4 regions of the Mesorhizobium sp. M7A.F.Ca.CA.001.10.2.1 genome follow, and region 4 is predicted to be linked to each of the others. Evidence: predicted binding sites of a transcription regulator. Region 4 holds the regulator's gene; each other region holds the start of a gene.
What was found. Region 4 encodes PhoB, which activates phosphate uptake and scavenging genes when phosphate is short. Its sites were predicted from a motif close to TGTCATNNANCTGTCAT; they were not measured.

Region 1 (3,625 bases), on a different contig from region 4:
TTTCCGGCGGCATGCGCCAGCGCCTGCAGATTGCCCGCAACCTCGTCACCGGCCCGCGTCTGGTGTTCATGGACGAGCCAACCGGCGGCCTCGACGTCTCGGTCCAGGCGCGCCTGCTCGACCTGCTGCGCGGTCTGGTCACCGATCTTGGTCTGGCGGCCATCGTCGTCACCCATGACCTTGCCGTGGCGCGGCTTTTGTCGCAGCGCATGATGGTGATGAAGGACGGCCGCGTCGTCGAAAGCGGTCTCACCGACCGCGTGCTCGACGACCCGCGCGCGCCTTACACGCAATTGCTTGTTTCCTCGATTCTGCAGGTTTGACGATGACGCAAACGACTGACGATTGGAGAACCTTCTGATGGCAACCCCGCTCGTTGTTTCCGGCGTTGCCAAGAGCTTCACCATGCATCTGCGTGACGGCATCAAACTGCCTGTTGTCGCCGGTGTCTCGTTCTCGATCAGGGCCGGCGAATGCACCGTGCTCGGCGGCCCGTCCGGTGCCGGCAAGAGCTCGATCCTGAAGATGCTCTACGGCAACTACGCCGTCGACGAAGGCCAGATCATCGTCACGCATGATGACGGGCTGATCGACCTGGCCACCGCCAGCCCTCGCACCGTGCTTGCGGTGCGCCGGCAAACGATCGGCTATGTCAGCCAGTTCCTGCGCACCGTGCCGCGCGTTTCGGCGCTCGATGTCGTCGCCGAACCGCTGGTCGAGCGCGGCGAGGATCGCGAGATTGCCCGCGGCAAGGCGCGCGCCTTGCTGGCACAGCTCAACCTGCCGGAGAAACTCTGGGCTTTGCCGCCTGCGACCTTTTCCGGCGGCGAGCAGCAGCGCGTTAACATCGCGCGCGGCTTCATCACCGAGCATCCGATCCTGCTGCTCGACGAACCGACCGCTTCGCTCGACGCCAGGAACCGCGACGTCGTGATCGAACTCATCGCCGCCAAGAAGGCGGCTGATGTCGCCCTGCTCGGCATCTTCCATGACCACGACGTGCGCGAGGCGGTTGCCGACCGCATCATCGACGTCACCGCGTTCGCGTCCGGAAAAATCGCCGCATGACCAGGAAATTGTCCGAGACGCCGCTGGTCCACCCGACGGCGGATGTACAGAATTCGACGCTCGGCCGCTGGACCGAGATCGCCGACCGCAGCCGGGTCTCGGAAAGCGAACTCGGCGACTATTCCTACATGATGCAGGACTGCTCCGTCTGGTGCGCGACGATCGGCAAGTTCGCCAACATCGCGGCCAGCGTTCGCATCAACGCCACCAACCACCCGACCTGGCGGCCGACGCTGCATCACTTCACCTATCGCGCCTCGGACTACTGGGACGATGCCGAGCACGAGACAGAATTCTTCGCCCAGCGCCGCGCCAAACGCGTCACCATCGGCCACGACACCTGGCTCGGTCACGGCTCGACTATCCTGCCCGGCGTCACCGTCGGCGATGGCGCCGCGGTCGGCGCGGGTGCGGTGGTCTCGAAAGATGTCGCGCCCTATACCATTGTCGGCGGCGTGCCGGCCAAACCGATCCGCGAGCGCTTCGATCGCCGCACGGCCGAACGCTACCAGGCGCTCGCCTGGTGAGACTGGGACCATGCAAGGCTGCGCGCCGCGTTGGATGATTTCCGGGAGCTTGAGGCCGAGACGTTCCTAGAGAAATATGGTGGATAGCGACGTCCAGGAATGGCGGTCACTGACGCGGGGCAGCGGGGCATTATCACAAACCGCCCCGGCCCCTACTATCCGCATGACATGCCTCTCGACACCAGCATCGGCGCCATGACGGCCCTTGTCTGGAACGCTTGATGGCACCAGCTCGCCAGGCCCGCGTTCCAAATCACCTTCGACTGCTGACCCAGGGTCGACACTAGACTCCAGCCTGTGGAGCGTAACAAAACTGACATCACCGCGACACGGCAGGTTCATGTGGCTGCGCTAGGCGAGAGCCTGACGATCAATGGTCCGGACCTGGAACCTGCCCCCATGCCAGCAAATTCCGCCACGCTCGAAATCCGCGGTGTCACCCGACGATTTGGCAAGAACACTGCCGTCAGCGACATCAACATCGCGATCCCGCAGGGTCAGATGGTTGGCGTCATCGGCCGTTCGGGCGCCGGCAAATCGACCCTTCTTCGCATGATCAACCGTCTCATCGATCCCAGCCAGGGGTCGATTTTTTTTGACGGCGCCGAGGTCTCCCAGCTGCGCGGTTCGCCACTACGGCGCTGGCAGCGCGATTGCGCCATGATCTTCCAGCAGTTCAACCTGGTGCCGCGCCTCGACGTGCTGACCAATGTGCTTCTCGGCCGGCTGAATCACCGCTCCACCATGTCGAACCTGCTCGGCATCTTCTCCCGCGAGGAACGAGCCGAGGCGATAGCAGCGCTGGAGCGTCTCGATATCGCCCGCACCGCGCTGCAGGCCGCCGGCACCTTGTCGGGTGGCCAGCAGCAGCGCGTCGCCATTGCCCGCGCGTTGATGCAGCAGCCGAAGGTGATCCTCGCCGACGAGCCGATCGCGTCACTCGATCCGCTCAACGCCAAGGTGGTTATGGATTCGCTGCAGGATATCAATTTGCGCGAAGGCATCACCGTGATCACCAACCTGCACACGCTGGACACGGCCCGCACCTATTGCAACCGTATCATCGGCATGGCTGCCGGCAAGGTCGTCTTCGACGGCCCGCCGGAAGAGCTCAACCGCGAGGCCGTGCGCATGGTCTACGGCGCCGACAGCAGCGGCGGCGAAATCTCCGAGGCCATCACCTCGACCAGTGTCATCATCAAGCAAAAAATCGCCGCATCCGCCGGACCGCTTGAGCCAGCCTTTCCTGGTTACTGAGCGACCTGGATCGCCAGCCCGCGTCAAGGGCATCATATCCCAACGCAGCCGGCGCGATGCCGGGACCAACAGGAGAGAGACGAGATGTTTAGAAAGATACTTTTCGGTGCCGTTTCCGTCATGGCCATGGCGATGGGCTCGGTCCAGGCACAGGATCTGAAGGAATTCCGCGTCGGCATTCTGGGCGGCGAGAACGAAGCCGACCGTCTGCGCAACTACCAGTGCTTCGCCGACCACATCAAGCAAGTTCTCGGCGTCGAGAAAGTTTCGCTGTTCCCGGCCGCCGACTACGACGGCGTCATCCAGGGTCTGCTCGGCGGCACGCTCGACTATGCCGAACTCGGCGCTTCCGCCTACGCCAAGGTCTACCTCGAGAACAAGGACGCGGTTCAGCCGATCCTGACGACGGTCCAGACCGACGGTTCGACCGGCTACCATTCGGTTATGGTCGCCCGTGCGGATTCCGGCATCAAGACACTCGCTGACATGAAGGGCAAGAAACTCGGTTTCGCCGATCCCGATTCGACTTCCGGCTACCTGGTCCCGGTCACCTCGCTGCCCAAAGACATCGGCATGGATGTGAAGAGCTATTTCGCGTCGACCGGTTTCGGCGGCGGCCATGAACAGCTTGTCCTTGAAGTTCTGAAGGGCACCTTCGATGCCGGCACCACCTGGGCCTCCGGCGTCGGCGACTTCAAGGATGGCTACAGCTCCGGCAATCTGCGCAAGATGGTCGACAAGGGTGTCCTCAAGATGGACGACCTCGTAGAGTT
Region 2 (3,625 bases), on a different contig from region 4:
CCGAAGTCTTCACCACATCGGGTGCTCCAGGCGAGCGCGAACCCGGCCCGTGTGGAATCACGTCTTCCGGTCGAATGGCGGCGACGACTGCTTCGCCGTTCGCAAAGCTGTGCGGCGCGCATCTGAAAGCCTTCGTCCCGAAGCCTACCGAATCTGCTCCTACCGTCGCATCGAACTTGTTGGTCTCGCCGATGAAATCGGCGACGAACAGCGTCCTGGGATGGCGATAGATTTCAGTCGGGCTGCCGACCTGCTCGATGACGCCATGGTTCATGACTACAATGCGGTCGGCCAACGACAATGCTTCTTCCTGGTCGTGCGTAACCATGATCGTGGTGACGCCGAGCTTGCGCTGCAGCCCCTTGATCTCGTGGCGCAAGTGCACGCGCACCTTGGCGTCGAGCGCCGACAGCGGCTCGTCGAGCAGAAGCAGGCCGGGCGAGGTGGCGATGGCCCGGGCGAGCGCGATGCGCTGCTGCTGCCCGCCGGAAAGCTGCGCTGGGTATTTCTTCGCCTGATCGGGCAAGCCGACCAGCATGAGCAATTCCTTGACGCGGGCATCGATCTCGGCGCGCGGCCGTTTGGTGTTTTCCAGGCCAAAGGCGATGTTCCTTTCAATCGTCAGATTGGGAAACAGCGCGTAGGACTGAAACACGATGCCGTAGTCGCGTTTTGACGGCGGCAGCGTTGAGATATCCCTGCCCCCCTGGCGGACGACGCCTCTGGTCTGCAGGTCGAGGCCGGCGACGGCGCGCAGCAGCGTGGTCTTGCCGCAACCCGAAGGGCCGAGAAAGCAGATGAATTCGCCTTCGTTGATGTCGAGCGAGATGTCCTTCAGCGCATGGAACTCGCCGAAGGCCTTCCAGAGATGTTCGATCCGCAGGTAAGCCGTGTTGCCGGCAGCGGTCATGGGATGCACCTCGGCCAGCGTTGCCGATAGATCAGCGACGGGTTCGTGTCTCATTTTGACCATCCGGGAAGAGTTACGAGAAGGGCGCCGCTCTGACGGCGCCCTGTCGAAATGCTCTGCGTCTAGCTCTTGGGCTCAGACTTGGCGTCGTAGCGCTTCGTCCACTCGTCGAGAATGGCCTTGCGGTGGTTGGCCGCCCACTCGAAGTCATTGTCGATCATCTTGGACTCGATATCTGCGGGCAGGAATTCGACCGGCTTGGCGACATTCGGCATAGCCAGAACCGCATAACCTACATTGTACATCTCGTTGGCCTCCTTGCTGATCGACCAGTCGAGCAGCGTTTTGGCGGCTTCGAGATTTTTCGTTCCCGCAACGATCGCGGATGCCTCCATGTCCCAGCCGATGCCTTCGGACGGGATGACGATATCGAGGGGAGCGCCCTCCTTCTTCGATTTCGCGGCGCGGAACTCGAACGAGATGCCGATTACGGTTTCACCGGCGGCGGCCATTTTGCACGGCTTCGAACCAGAATGCGTGTAGGCATCAATATTCTGATGCAGGGCATCCATATAGGCCCAACCATCCTTCTCGCCGAACAACTGCAGCCAGCTCGATACATCGAGGAAGCCGGTGCCGGACGAGGCCGGGTTCGGCATCACGATGTGACCCTTGTATTCCGGCTTGGTAAGATCTTTCCAGCTGGTCGGCTCGGCGAGGCCAAGCTTTTTGCCCTCCACGGTGTTGAAGCAGATCGAAGCCGCCCAGGCGTCCATGCCAACCCAGGCCGGTGGCGTGTCCTTGTCGACAAACTTCGGCTTGAGCAATTCGACGCCTTTTGGCGCGTAGGGCTCAAGCATGCCTTCGGTCTTCAGCACCAGAAGCGATGTAGCGGCAAGGCCCCAGACAACGTCGGCCTGCGGATTGTCCTTTTCGGCCAACAGCTTGGCGGTAACGACACCCGTGGAGTCGCGGACAAAGTTCAGTTTGATGTCGGGATGGCTCTTTGTGAAAGTCTCGGCGTAGCGGGCGAGATCTTCGGCTTCAATGGCGGTATAGACTGTCAGTTCGGAGGTTTCGGCAAAGGCGGCGGATGACATCAATGCCGCGGCGAAGGCCATTGCGATAGTTGCGTTGCGCGATTTCATGCTCAGTTCCCCTTTGATTGTTGGCACATTCTGCGATGCACTGTGACGATCGCGCCGGTGGACATTGCGGCCCTGTAGCGCTTGTGGATGTCGTCGTTGGGTCAACTCTGGGGATTGGTGATCGATAAGTAAAATCTATTTATTTTATGACAGGCAAACTTCTACTGATAGTCGTCATGGAACTGTCGCATGCCTGTTGCGGCCGCTATTTCGCGCTTGCGAAAGCCCACGATTGGCACGGAGACGGTTATGGTCAGCCGAACGAAACGCCCGTTGTCTGTGCCCGCAAACGCGGGTCGGACGAGCGGACAGTCACCACCAGATCGCCCCCCCTCGCCCGCAAGCCCGCGTCGATTTCGGGGCATTCGAGCTCGCGGTCGGTGCGCACGGCCTTCATGGTCAGGCCGCCAGCACGGCGGTCTCGAGGATGTCGAGCGCACGATCGAGATCAGCTTTCGAAATGACCAGCGGCGGCGACAGCGTCAGCACATTGCCCTGGCTGACCTTGAAGCTCAGCCCCTGCCCCAGGCAAGCATAGAAGACGCGTTCGGCGAGATCGCGCGCCGGCTCGCGCGTATCGCGATCCTCGACGAGCTCGACGCCGACCATCAGTCCCCTGCCCCTGACGTCGCCGACATGGGGCGAGCGCGCCATCAGGTGCTGCATACGCTCCAGCATGTGCCGGCCAAGTTCGGCCGCGCGTTCGACCAATCCTTCCTCCAGGATGATGTCGATCGTCGTCAGTGCGGCGCGGGTCGTCACCGGGTTCTTCTCGTGGGTGTAGTGGCCGATCGCGAAGCCACCGGTGACGTCGAGGTCGCGGCGCGCGATGACGGCGGCGATCGGCAGGATGCCGCCGCCGAGCGACTTGCCGAGGACGACGATGTCGGGCGTCACATCATCATGCTCGTGGGCGAAGAATTTTCCCGTCTTGCCCAGCCCGGTCGGGATCTCGTCGAAGATCAGCAGCGTGCCGTGCCGGTCGCAGGCTTCGCGAACCCGCTTCCAGAAACCGGGCGGCGGCGGGTTGGGCGTCGCCCGCATCGGTTCTGCGACGACCGCCGCCACGTCCTGTTCGCGGCCGAGCACATAGGCGATCATGTTGGCGCAAGCGAGCCCCGAGGTTTCGAGGGAATCGTGGCCATAGGGACAGCGATAGCCGTCCCAGGGTGCGACGTGCTCGGTGCCGGTCATCATCGGGCCTGATATGTGCGAGCGGAAGGTCGCCTCGCCGCCGACGCTTGCAGCGCCGAAGCCGGCCCCGTGGAACGCATCCCAGAACGACACCGTCTTGAAGCGGCCGGTCGCGGCGCGGGCGATCTTCAGCGCGACCTCGATGGCATCCGAACCACCGGTGGTGAACAGCACCTTGCCGAGATCGCCGGGCGCCAATGCCGCCAGCTTCTCCGCCAGCTCGACGGCGGGCTCGCAGGTAAAGCGGCGCGGCGCAAAGCAGAGCTCATCGAGCTGCTTTTTGATCGCCGTGACCAGCCTTGGATGGCCGTAGCCGAGGTGATGCACGCTGTTGCCGTGGAAATCCATGAAGCGGCGGCCAGCGGTGTCCTCG
Region 3 (3,625 bases), on a different contig from region 4:
CGGTAGAATCGTCAGGTTTCGTAAAGCTGTCGGCGATCTCATCAATGGGACTGGAGCGTGGTCCCGAAAAGTGGGAAACGGTTTTCGGAAAAGATTATGCTCAACAAGGAAACGATTATGGAACCAATCTGGGCCGTCGGCCTGATGACCGGCACGGTGCTGGACGGCAACATCGACGTCGCGCTGATCAAGACCGACGGCGAACGTATCGAGGATTTCGGCACCTATCGGCTGATGCCCTATCCTCCGTCGATCCGCTCCCTGCTGGAAGAGACGCTGACGGAGGCGCGGGCGTGGAACTTTGACGGGCCGGAGCCGGCGATCTTCCGCACCGCGGAGGAAGCCCTGACGCGTGCCCAGTCAGCAGCCGTCAAGGAATTGGTCGAAGGCTATGGCATGACGATGGCCGATATCGGCGTCGTCGGTTTTCACGGCCAGACCGTTCTGCATCGCGCGCCGCAGGTTGGACGGCTGGGCCAGACAAGGCAACTCGGCGATGGTGAGCTGATGCATGCCATATTGGGTACCAAGGTCGCTTACGATTTCCGCTCGGCCGACATGCGCGCCGGGGGGCAAGGCGCGCCGCTGGCCGCGGTCTATCACACCGCGTTGATGCGCGGCGCCGGCGCCAATGGCGAGGTGGCCGTACTCAATCTCGGCGGCGTCGCCAACATCACCTGGTGGGATGGCGCCGACAATGTCGTTGCCTTCGACACCGGCCCCGCCAACGCGCCGCTGAACGATTTCATCAAGTCGAAGGGGCTCGGCGAGATGGACCGCGACGGCGCGCTCGGCGGTGCGGGCAAGGTGGACGAGGCGCGGCTGGCCAAGCTGCTGCAGCACCCCTATCTCACCAAGCCCTATCCCAAATCGCTGGACCGTTTCGACTTCGGCGCCGCCATGGCGGACGGGCTGGATGCGGAGGATGGCGCGGCACTGCTGACCGCCTTCACCGCTGGAGCCGTCGGCAAGGCACTCGACCTCTTACCAAGCCGTCCTAAAAAACTGGTGGTCAGCGGCGGCGGCCGCCACAACCCGACCATGATGGCGATGCTGACCAGCCGTGCCGGCGTCGAAGTGGTGCAGGCCGAGAGCCTCGGCTGGAGCGGCGATGCGGTCGAGGCGGAGTGTTTTGCCTTCCTCGCGGTGCGCGTGCTGCGCGGCCTGCCAATCAGTTTTCCGAGCACGACCGGCGCACCGCGGCCGATGCGGGGCGGAAAACTCGCCAGTTAGAGCCTCTTCCATCCCGGAACGGGATGGGATGACCTTTCCCGCCCGGCCGACTTTCAGGCGATGCGGCTTTTTGCTCAGGTTTTGCAGTCGAAAGGTCTTCGGAATAGTCGAAAAGCTTTTCCGCCGGGACCCACTGTCATCCAACCGTTAAGAAGAATTAATACAAGACAACAGCGATCTTGTTTTCAGCTGACGCCTCATTTCGCAGGCGTATGGCCATTGATGCGCGCCTGCATAGCGGCGGCAGTATAGTTGGGATTCAATTTATGTTGTCAGCAGGTTTAGCTTTATTGCGCGGTGCACGGCCGACGATTTCGGGGGCGGCAGCTGCGCTCGCCCTTGCAATCATCGGGGCCATGATCGGATCCGCTGCGCGGGCTGAGCCCATTCGCGGTGCGGGGTCGACACTGGCCGCGCCGATCATCGGCAAGTGGGCAACGACATACAAGGCTGCACGCGCCGACGGCGGCGACTTCTTCACGCTGGACTGGACCGTCGATTATGAACCGGTCGGATCCCTTGCCGGCCTGATGCGGCTTGCGCAGCCCGAACTGGATTTCGCCGCCACGGATGTTCCCGTGCCGGCTGATGATCTCGCCAGGAACGGCCAGCAGCAATTTCCGATCGTCATGGGCGGGATCGCGGTGGTCGCCAATCTCGATGGCCTGCCGGAGCAAGGTCTGCGCCTCTCCGGCCCGGTGATCGCCGACATCTATCTGGGCAAGATAAAGTCCTGGTCCGATCCTGCGATAAGGGTGCTCAATCCCGACATAGCCCTTCCCGATCTCGCCATCGGCGTCATCCACCGGCAGGACGGTTCGGGCTCAACCTATGTCTTCACCGAGTTTCTGTCATCGACAAGCGAAGACTGGAAGACGAAGCTTGGAGCCGACACTCTGATCGACTGGCCGCTCGGGACAGGCGCGGAAGGTACGCAAGCGCTTCTTCGTGCCGTGGCTGCGAGCAAGGGGGCGATTGCCTACGCCGAATACGGCCAGGTTCTTCGCGCCGGCCTTCCCTTCGCAGCGGTCCAGAACAAATCCGGCAAGTTCGTCAAACCGGACCCGCAGGGCGTGCAAGCAGCGGCCACCTCCGTCGCCTGGGGGGAAACGACCGACTTCTTCGCCTCCCTCACCAATCGCAGCGGAGATGGTGCGTACCCGATCAGCACGGCGGTGTTCGCCGTTGTCCAGGTCTCGGGGCGTTCGGAACATCGCTATCGCCGCGTGCATGATCTTTTCCGGCTCGCCTTCGCGCAAGGTGCCGGCGACGCCACCGCACTCGGCTATGTGCCGCTGCCGAAAGCGCTCATTGGCCAGATCGAACAGTATTGGGCAAGGCAATTGCCGGTCGGAAACTGACCCGAACGAAGCTGCCTTGCGCAGCAACTGAACTTCATACCGCGTCGTCGTGGCGACTTGTTGGGGACTGCCTGAAATGGACATAGATATCTTCAAGGACATCCTCGTGCCGGTGATCGGCGGCTTGGGCATCTTCATGCTCGGTCTGGATTTCATGGCAAACGGCATCCAGGCGCTGTCGGTCAACCGGATGCGCGACTTTCTCGCCAAGGCAGCCGGTACGCCGGTCAAAGGCGTGCTGGCGGGAACGCTGATCACCGGCGTCATCCAGTCGTCGACGGCGATGAGCGTCATGGTCGTCGGGCTGGTCAATGCCGGTGTCATCGCCCTGCGGCCGGCGATCAGCGTGATCATGGGCGCCAACATCGGCACCACGCTCGGCAACGGGCTCATCGCCCTGCCGCTCGGTCCGCTCGGATTGATCCTGGCCGGCGTGTTCTCGCTGGTCTACTGCTTCGCCAAAAGCGAAAAGGTGAAGAACATAGCGCTCGCCTGCATGGGTTTCGCTCTGATCTTCTACGGCCTCAACCTGATGACCGGCGGCCTGCGTCCGCTTCGCAACCTGCCGGAAGTCATGGCGCTGCTGCAGACGCTGACGGCCGACTCCTACCTCAACCTTTTCAAATGCGTGTTCATCGCCGCCGGCGTGACCGCGATGATCCACTCGTCCTCGGCGACGATCGGCATCGTCATGGGCCTTGGCGCGGCGGGCATTCTCGACTGGACAACCGCCGTCGCCTTCTCGCTCGGTGCCGATCTCGGCACCACGATCACGTCGTGGATGGCTTCGCTCAACCTTTCGAAGAACGCCAAGCGGACCGCCTATGCGCACATCTCGTTCAATATCATCGGGGTGTGCATCACCATCCCTCTGTTCTTCGTCTCCATCCAGGTGCTGGAATGGGCCATGCAGTTCTTCGGCGGCGATCCGGCCGTTCCGGTGATTGTCGACGGCAAGGAGACCTTCCCCCTGGTGCCGGTCGCGGTCGGCCTCTACTCGACCTTCTTCAACGTCTTCAACACAGTGCTGC
Region 4 (3,625 bases):
GCGATCATCATCCTGCTCGTCTTCCTCATGGCCATGAACATCACCGCGATCGTGCTTCGGCGTCGGTTCGAGCGGCGCTGGTAGAAAAAAGGCATTTTGGTATGAACATCATGACCGAACAGTCCCTTGAAAATGCAGTGGGCGATAAGATGAACGCCAAGTCGAACGAAGTGATCAAAATGCGTGGCGACAAGGTCGGCGTGTTCTATGGCGAGAAGCAGGCGCTGTTCGATGTCAATCTCGACGTCCGCCTGAATCAGGTGACGGCGCTGATCGGCCCCTCCGGCTGCGGCAAGTCGACCTTCCTGCGTTGCCTCAACCGCATGAACGACACCATCGATTCCGCGCGGGTAACCGGCAAGATAACGCTCGACGAAGAAGACATCTACGACAAGAACATCGATGTCGTCGAACTCAGGGCGCGCGTCGGCATGGTGTTTCAGAAACCCAATCCGTTCCCCAAGTCGATCTACGAGAACGTCGCCTATGGCCCGCGCATCCACGGATTGGCCAAGCGCAAGGCCGACATGGATCAGATCGTCGAGTCGAGCTTGAAGAAGGCGGCGATCTGGAACGAGGTGAAGGACCGTTTGCAGGAACCTGGCACGGGTCTTTCCGGTGGCCAGCAACAGCGTCTGTGCATTGCACGCGCCATCGCCGTGTCACCCGAGGTGATCCTGATGGACGAACCGTGTTCGGCGCTCGACCCGATCGCCACTGCTCGCGTCGAGGAACTGATCGACGAACTGCGCCAGAACTATACGATCGTCATCGTCACCCATTCGATGCAGCAGGCAGCGCGCGTGTCGCAGCGCACCGCGATGTTCCATCTAGGCTATCTGGTCGAGGAGGGCGCCACCGACAAGATGTTCACCACCCCCGACGACAAACGCACCCAGGACTACATCACCGGCCGGTTCGGCTGAGCTCAGGCATATGAGGGACGAAGATCATGGGTGAACATACCGTTGCATCTTTCGATGAGGATCTGGAGCAGATCAGCCAGCTGATCCGCGACATGGGCGATCTCGCCCGCTCGATGGTCAGTGGCTCGACCAAGGCTTTGCTCAATTCGGACAATGCGCTGGCGCAGCGCGTGGTTTCCGACGATGCGATCATGGATGCCCGCCAGCGCGAGCTGGACGATCGCGCCATCACGCTGATCGCCAAGCGCCAGCCAATGGCCAACGATCTGCGTGCGGTGGTCGGTTCGATCCGCATGGCCGGCGACCTCGAGCGCATCGGCGACCTTGCCAAGAACATCGCCAAGCGCGTCGGCACTGTCGGGCTGAGCGTCACGCCGCACGATCTTTCGCATTCGATCGACGCGATGGCGCAGCTGGTGCTGATCCAGGTGCAGGGGGTCGTCGACGAGTATGCCGCCGCTGACGCGGCAGCGCTTGCCACGCTCAGAAACAATGATGAACGCATCGACGTCAAATACACCTCGGTGTTCCGCGAGCTGCTGACCTACATGATGGAAGATCCCCGCAACATCACGGCGTGCACGCACCTGTTGTTTTGCGCCAAGAACCTCGAGCGGATCGGCGACCACGTGACCAACATCGCCGAAAATGCCTACTATGTTTTGACCGGCACGCAGCTGCCAGCCAATCGTCCGAAGCAGGACGAGACGGCAATGTCCGCGCCAGCGGCATAACAAGGGTGACCAGCCGATGATCGCACCACGCATCATGGTGGTGGAGGATGAGGAGCCGCTAGGCGTGCTGCTCCGCTACAATCTTGAATCCGAAGGTTACCAGGTCGAGGTGGTGACGCGCGGCGATGAGGCCGAAATCCGGCTGCAGGAGAACGTTCCCGATCTTCTGGTGCTCGACTGGATGGTGCCTGCGGTTTCGGGCATCGAACTCTGCCGGCGCCTGCGAATGCGTCCCGAGACCGAGCGGCTGCCGATCATCATGCTGACCGCGCGAGGCGAGGAAAGCGACCGCGTGCGCGGCCTGTCGACCGGCGCCGACGACTATCTGGTCAAGCCCTTCTCGACGCCGGAGTTCATGGCCAGGGTCAAGGCGCTGCTGCGCCGGGCCAAGCCGGAAGTGCTGTCCAGCGTGCTAAAGGTCGGCGATATCGTGCTCGATCGCGAGTCGCACCGTGTCTATCGCAAGAAGAGCGAGATCCGGCTTGGGCCGACGGAATTCCGCCTGCTCGAATTCATGATGCGCCATCCAGGCCGCGTGTTCTCGCGCAGCCAGCTGCTCGACAATGTCTGGGGCGAGACGATCTACATCGACGAGCGCACGGTCGACGTGCATGTCGGCCGGCTGCGCAAGGCGGTCAACAATGGCCGTATGCCTGATGTCATCCGCACGATCCGTGGGGCCGGATACGCCATCCGAGAGGACTGAACTCCCTCGTTTGAACTCACGCCACGTTCTTGCCGCCGAAACCGGATCTCGCCTGCACGCCCGGCGCAAAAATCTCCTGATCGACGAAGATCAGCGCCCGCATGGCGCAGCCTTCGCGGATCAGCGGCAGTTCGTTCGGCTCGGTGTCGAAGGAAATCGATTTGGAATGCTGGCCGCCGGCGGTCTGGGCAATCGCTTGCCGCAATGCCGGCTCGATCAGGTCGAAGGCGGCGGCGCTGACACCGACCATGGCGACCGGCGCCGGATCGATCAGCGCGAACAGGCTGCCGAGGCCGTAGCCGAGCGCTTCGCCGGCCTTGCGATAGGCTTCCCGTTCGGGTCCGTCACCTTCGCGGGCCGCGGCAGCCAGGGCGCGCATGTCGGCGTCGCTGACATCGGCGACGGGTTCTGCATCCTCGCCCATCTGCCTGGCGTTGCGCCAGATGGCGTAATTGCCCGCATAGGCTTCGACGCAGCCGCGCCGTCCGCAGCGACATAGCGCGCCGTTCGGCCGATGGATCATGTGGCCGAATTCGCCGCCCGAAGAATGGGTGCCGGTGAACAATTCGCCCTTCAGCACCAGTCCCATGCCGATGCCGTGCGACAAAAGGATAGCGATGAAATCGTCGCGGTAACGATCGGGGTCGCGCCAGCGCAGCGCCACCGCCATCATGTTGCAGTCGTTCTCCATTATGGCAGGGATGCCGAACTCGTCTTCGAATATGTCAGCGAAGGCGATGTCGGTGTGCGGCGTGATCGGCGACCACAGCATGGCGCGGGCACGGGTGTCGGTGATGCCCTGGATGGCCAGCGCGATGCGGGCGATGCTGCGCACGTCCAGGTCGGGATCTGCCAGGCGGCGCCGCACGATGGCCGTGCATTCCCCGATCAGCGACTCGCGCGACATCGTCAGCGTGTCCAGCCGGCGCTGTTCCTCGGATATCACCTGGCCGGCATAGTCGATGACGGCGACGGAGAGGAAGTTCAGCGACAGCACCACGGTCATTACCGCGGCCGCTTCCGGATTGAGACTGAGGCCGACCTGCGGCCGGCCGCGTTTGAGCGAGCCGGCCTCGCTCGGCTTGCTTTCGGTCAGGATGCCTTCGACGATCAGGTCGGATGAAATCGCCGAGATGGTCGAATGGCTGAGGCTTGTGGTCGCGGCGATCTCGGTTCGTGACGGCTGTCCGGCGCGGCGCACTGCCGCGATCACCATGGCGCGGTTGCGGCGGCGCAGATCGTCGTGGCGGATTCCGACC

Region 1: the regulator PhoB is predicted to act here: its motif matches at 1,899-1,915, upstream of phnC (phosphonate ABC transporter ATP-binding protein).
Region 2: the regulator PhoB is predicted to act here: its motif matches at 2,231-2,247, upstream of EN964_RS17620 (putative 2-aminoethylphosphonate ABC transporter substrate-binding protein).
Region 3: the regulator PhoB is predicted to act here: its motif matches at 1,368-1,384, upstream of pstS (phosphate ABC transporter substrate-binding protein PstS).

The regions. Positions count from the first base shown of each region.
Region 1 is NZ_RZQY01000294.1:49-3,673, reverse strand. Features, by position in the region: gene phnK (phosphonate C-P lyase system protein PhnK) at 1-323, shown strand, start outside; gene phnL (phosphonate C-P lyase system protein PhnL) at 361-1,068, shown strand; partial or broken gene EN964_RS19130 (DapH/DapD/GlmU-related protein) at 1,065-1,682, shown strand; gene phnC (phosphonate ABC transporter ATP-binding protein) at 1,995-2,852, shown strand; partial or broken gene phnD (phosphonate ABC transporter substrate-binding protein) at 2,937-3,625, shown strand, end outside.
Region 2 is NZ_RZQY01000259.1:3,629-7,253, forward strand. Features, by position in the region: gene EN964_RS17615 (putative 2-aminoethylphosphonate ABC transporter ATP-binding protein) at 1-910, opposite strand, end outside; gene EN964_RS17620 (putative 2-aminoethylphosphonate ABC transporter substrate-binding protein) at 1,033-2,058, opposite strand; gene EN964_RS37715 (hypothetical protein) at 2,312-2,455, opposite strand; gene EN964_RS17625 (aspartate aminotransferase family protein) at 2,458-3,625, opposite strand, start outside.
Region 3 is NZ_RZQY01000037.1:3,279-6,903, reverse strand. Features, by position in the region: gene EN964_RS04545 (anhydro-N-acetylmuramic acid kinase) at 118-1,233, shown strand; gene pstS (phosphate ABC transporter substrate-binding protein PstS) at 1,590-2,594, shown strand; gene EN964_RS04535 (Na/Pi cotransporter family protein) at 2,671-3,625, shown strand, end outside.
Region 4 is NZ_RZQY01000503.1:325-3,949, forward strand. Features, by position in the region: partial or broken gene EN964_RS25840 (PstA family ABC transporter permease) at 1-84, shown strand, start outside; gene pstB (phosphate ABC transporter ATP-binding protein PstB) at 102-926, shown strand; gene phoU (phosphate signaling complex protein PhoU) at 953-1,660, shown strand; gene phoB (phosphate regulon transcriptional regulator PhoB) at 1,677-2,366, shown strand; gene EN964_RS25860 (ROK family protein) at 2,383-3,625, opposite strand, start outside.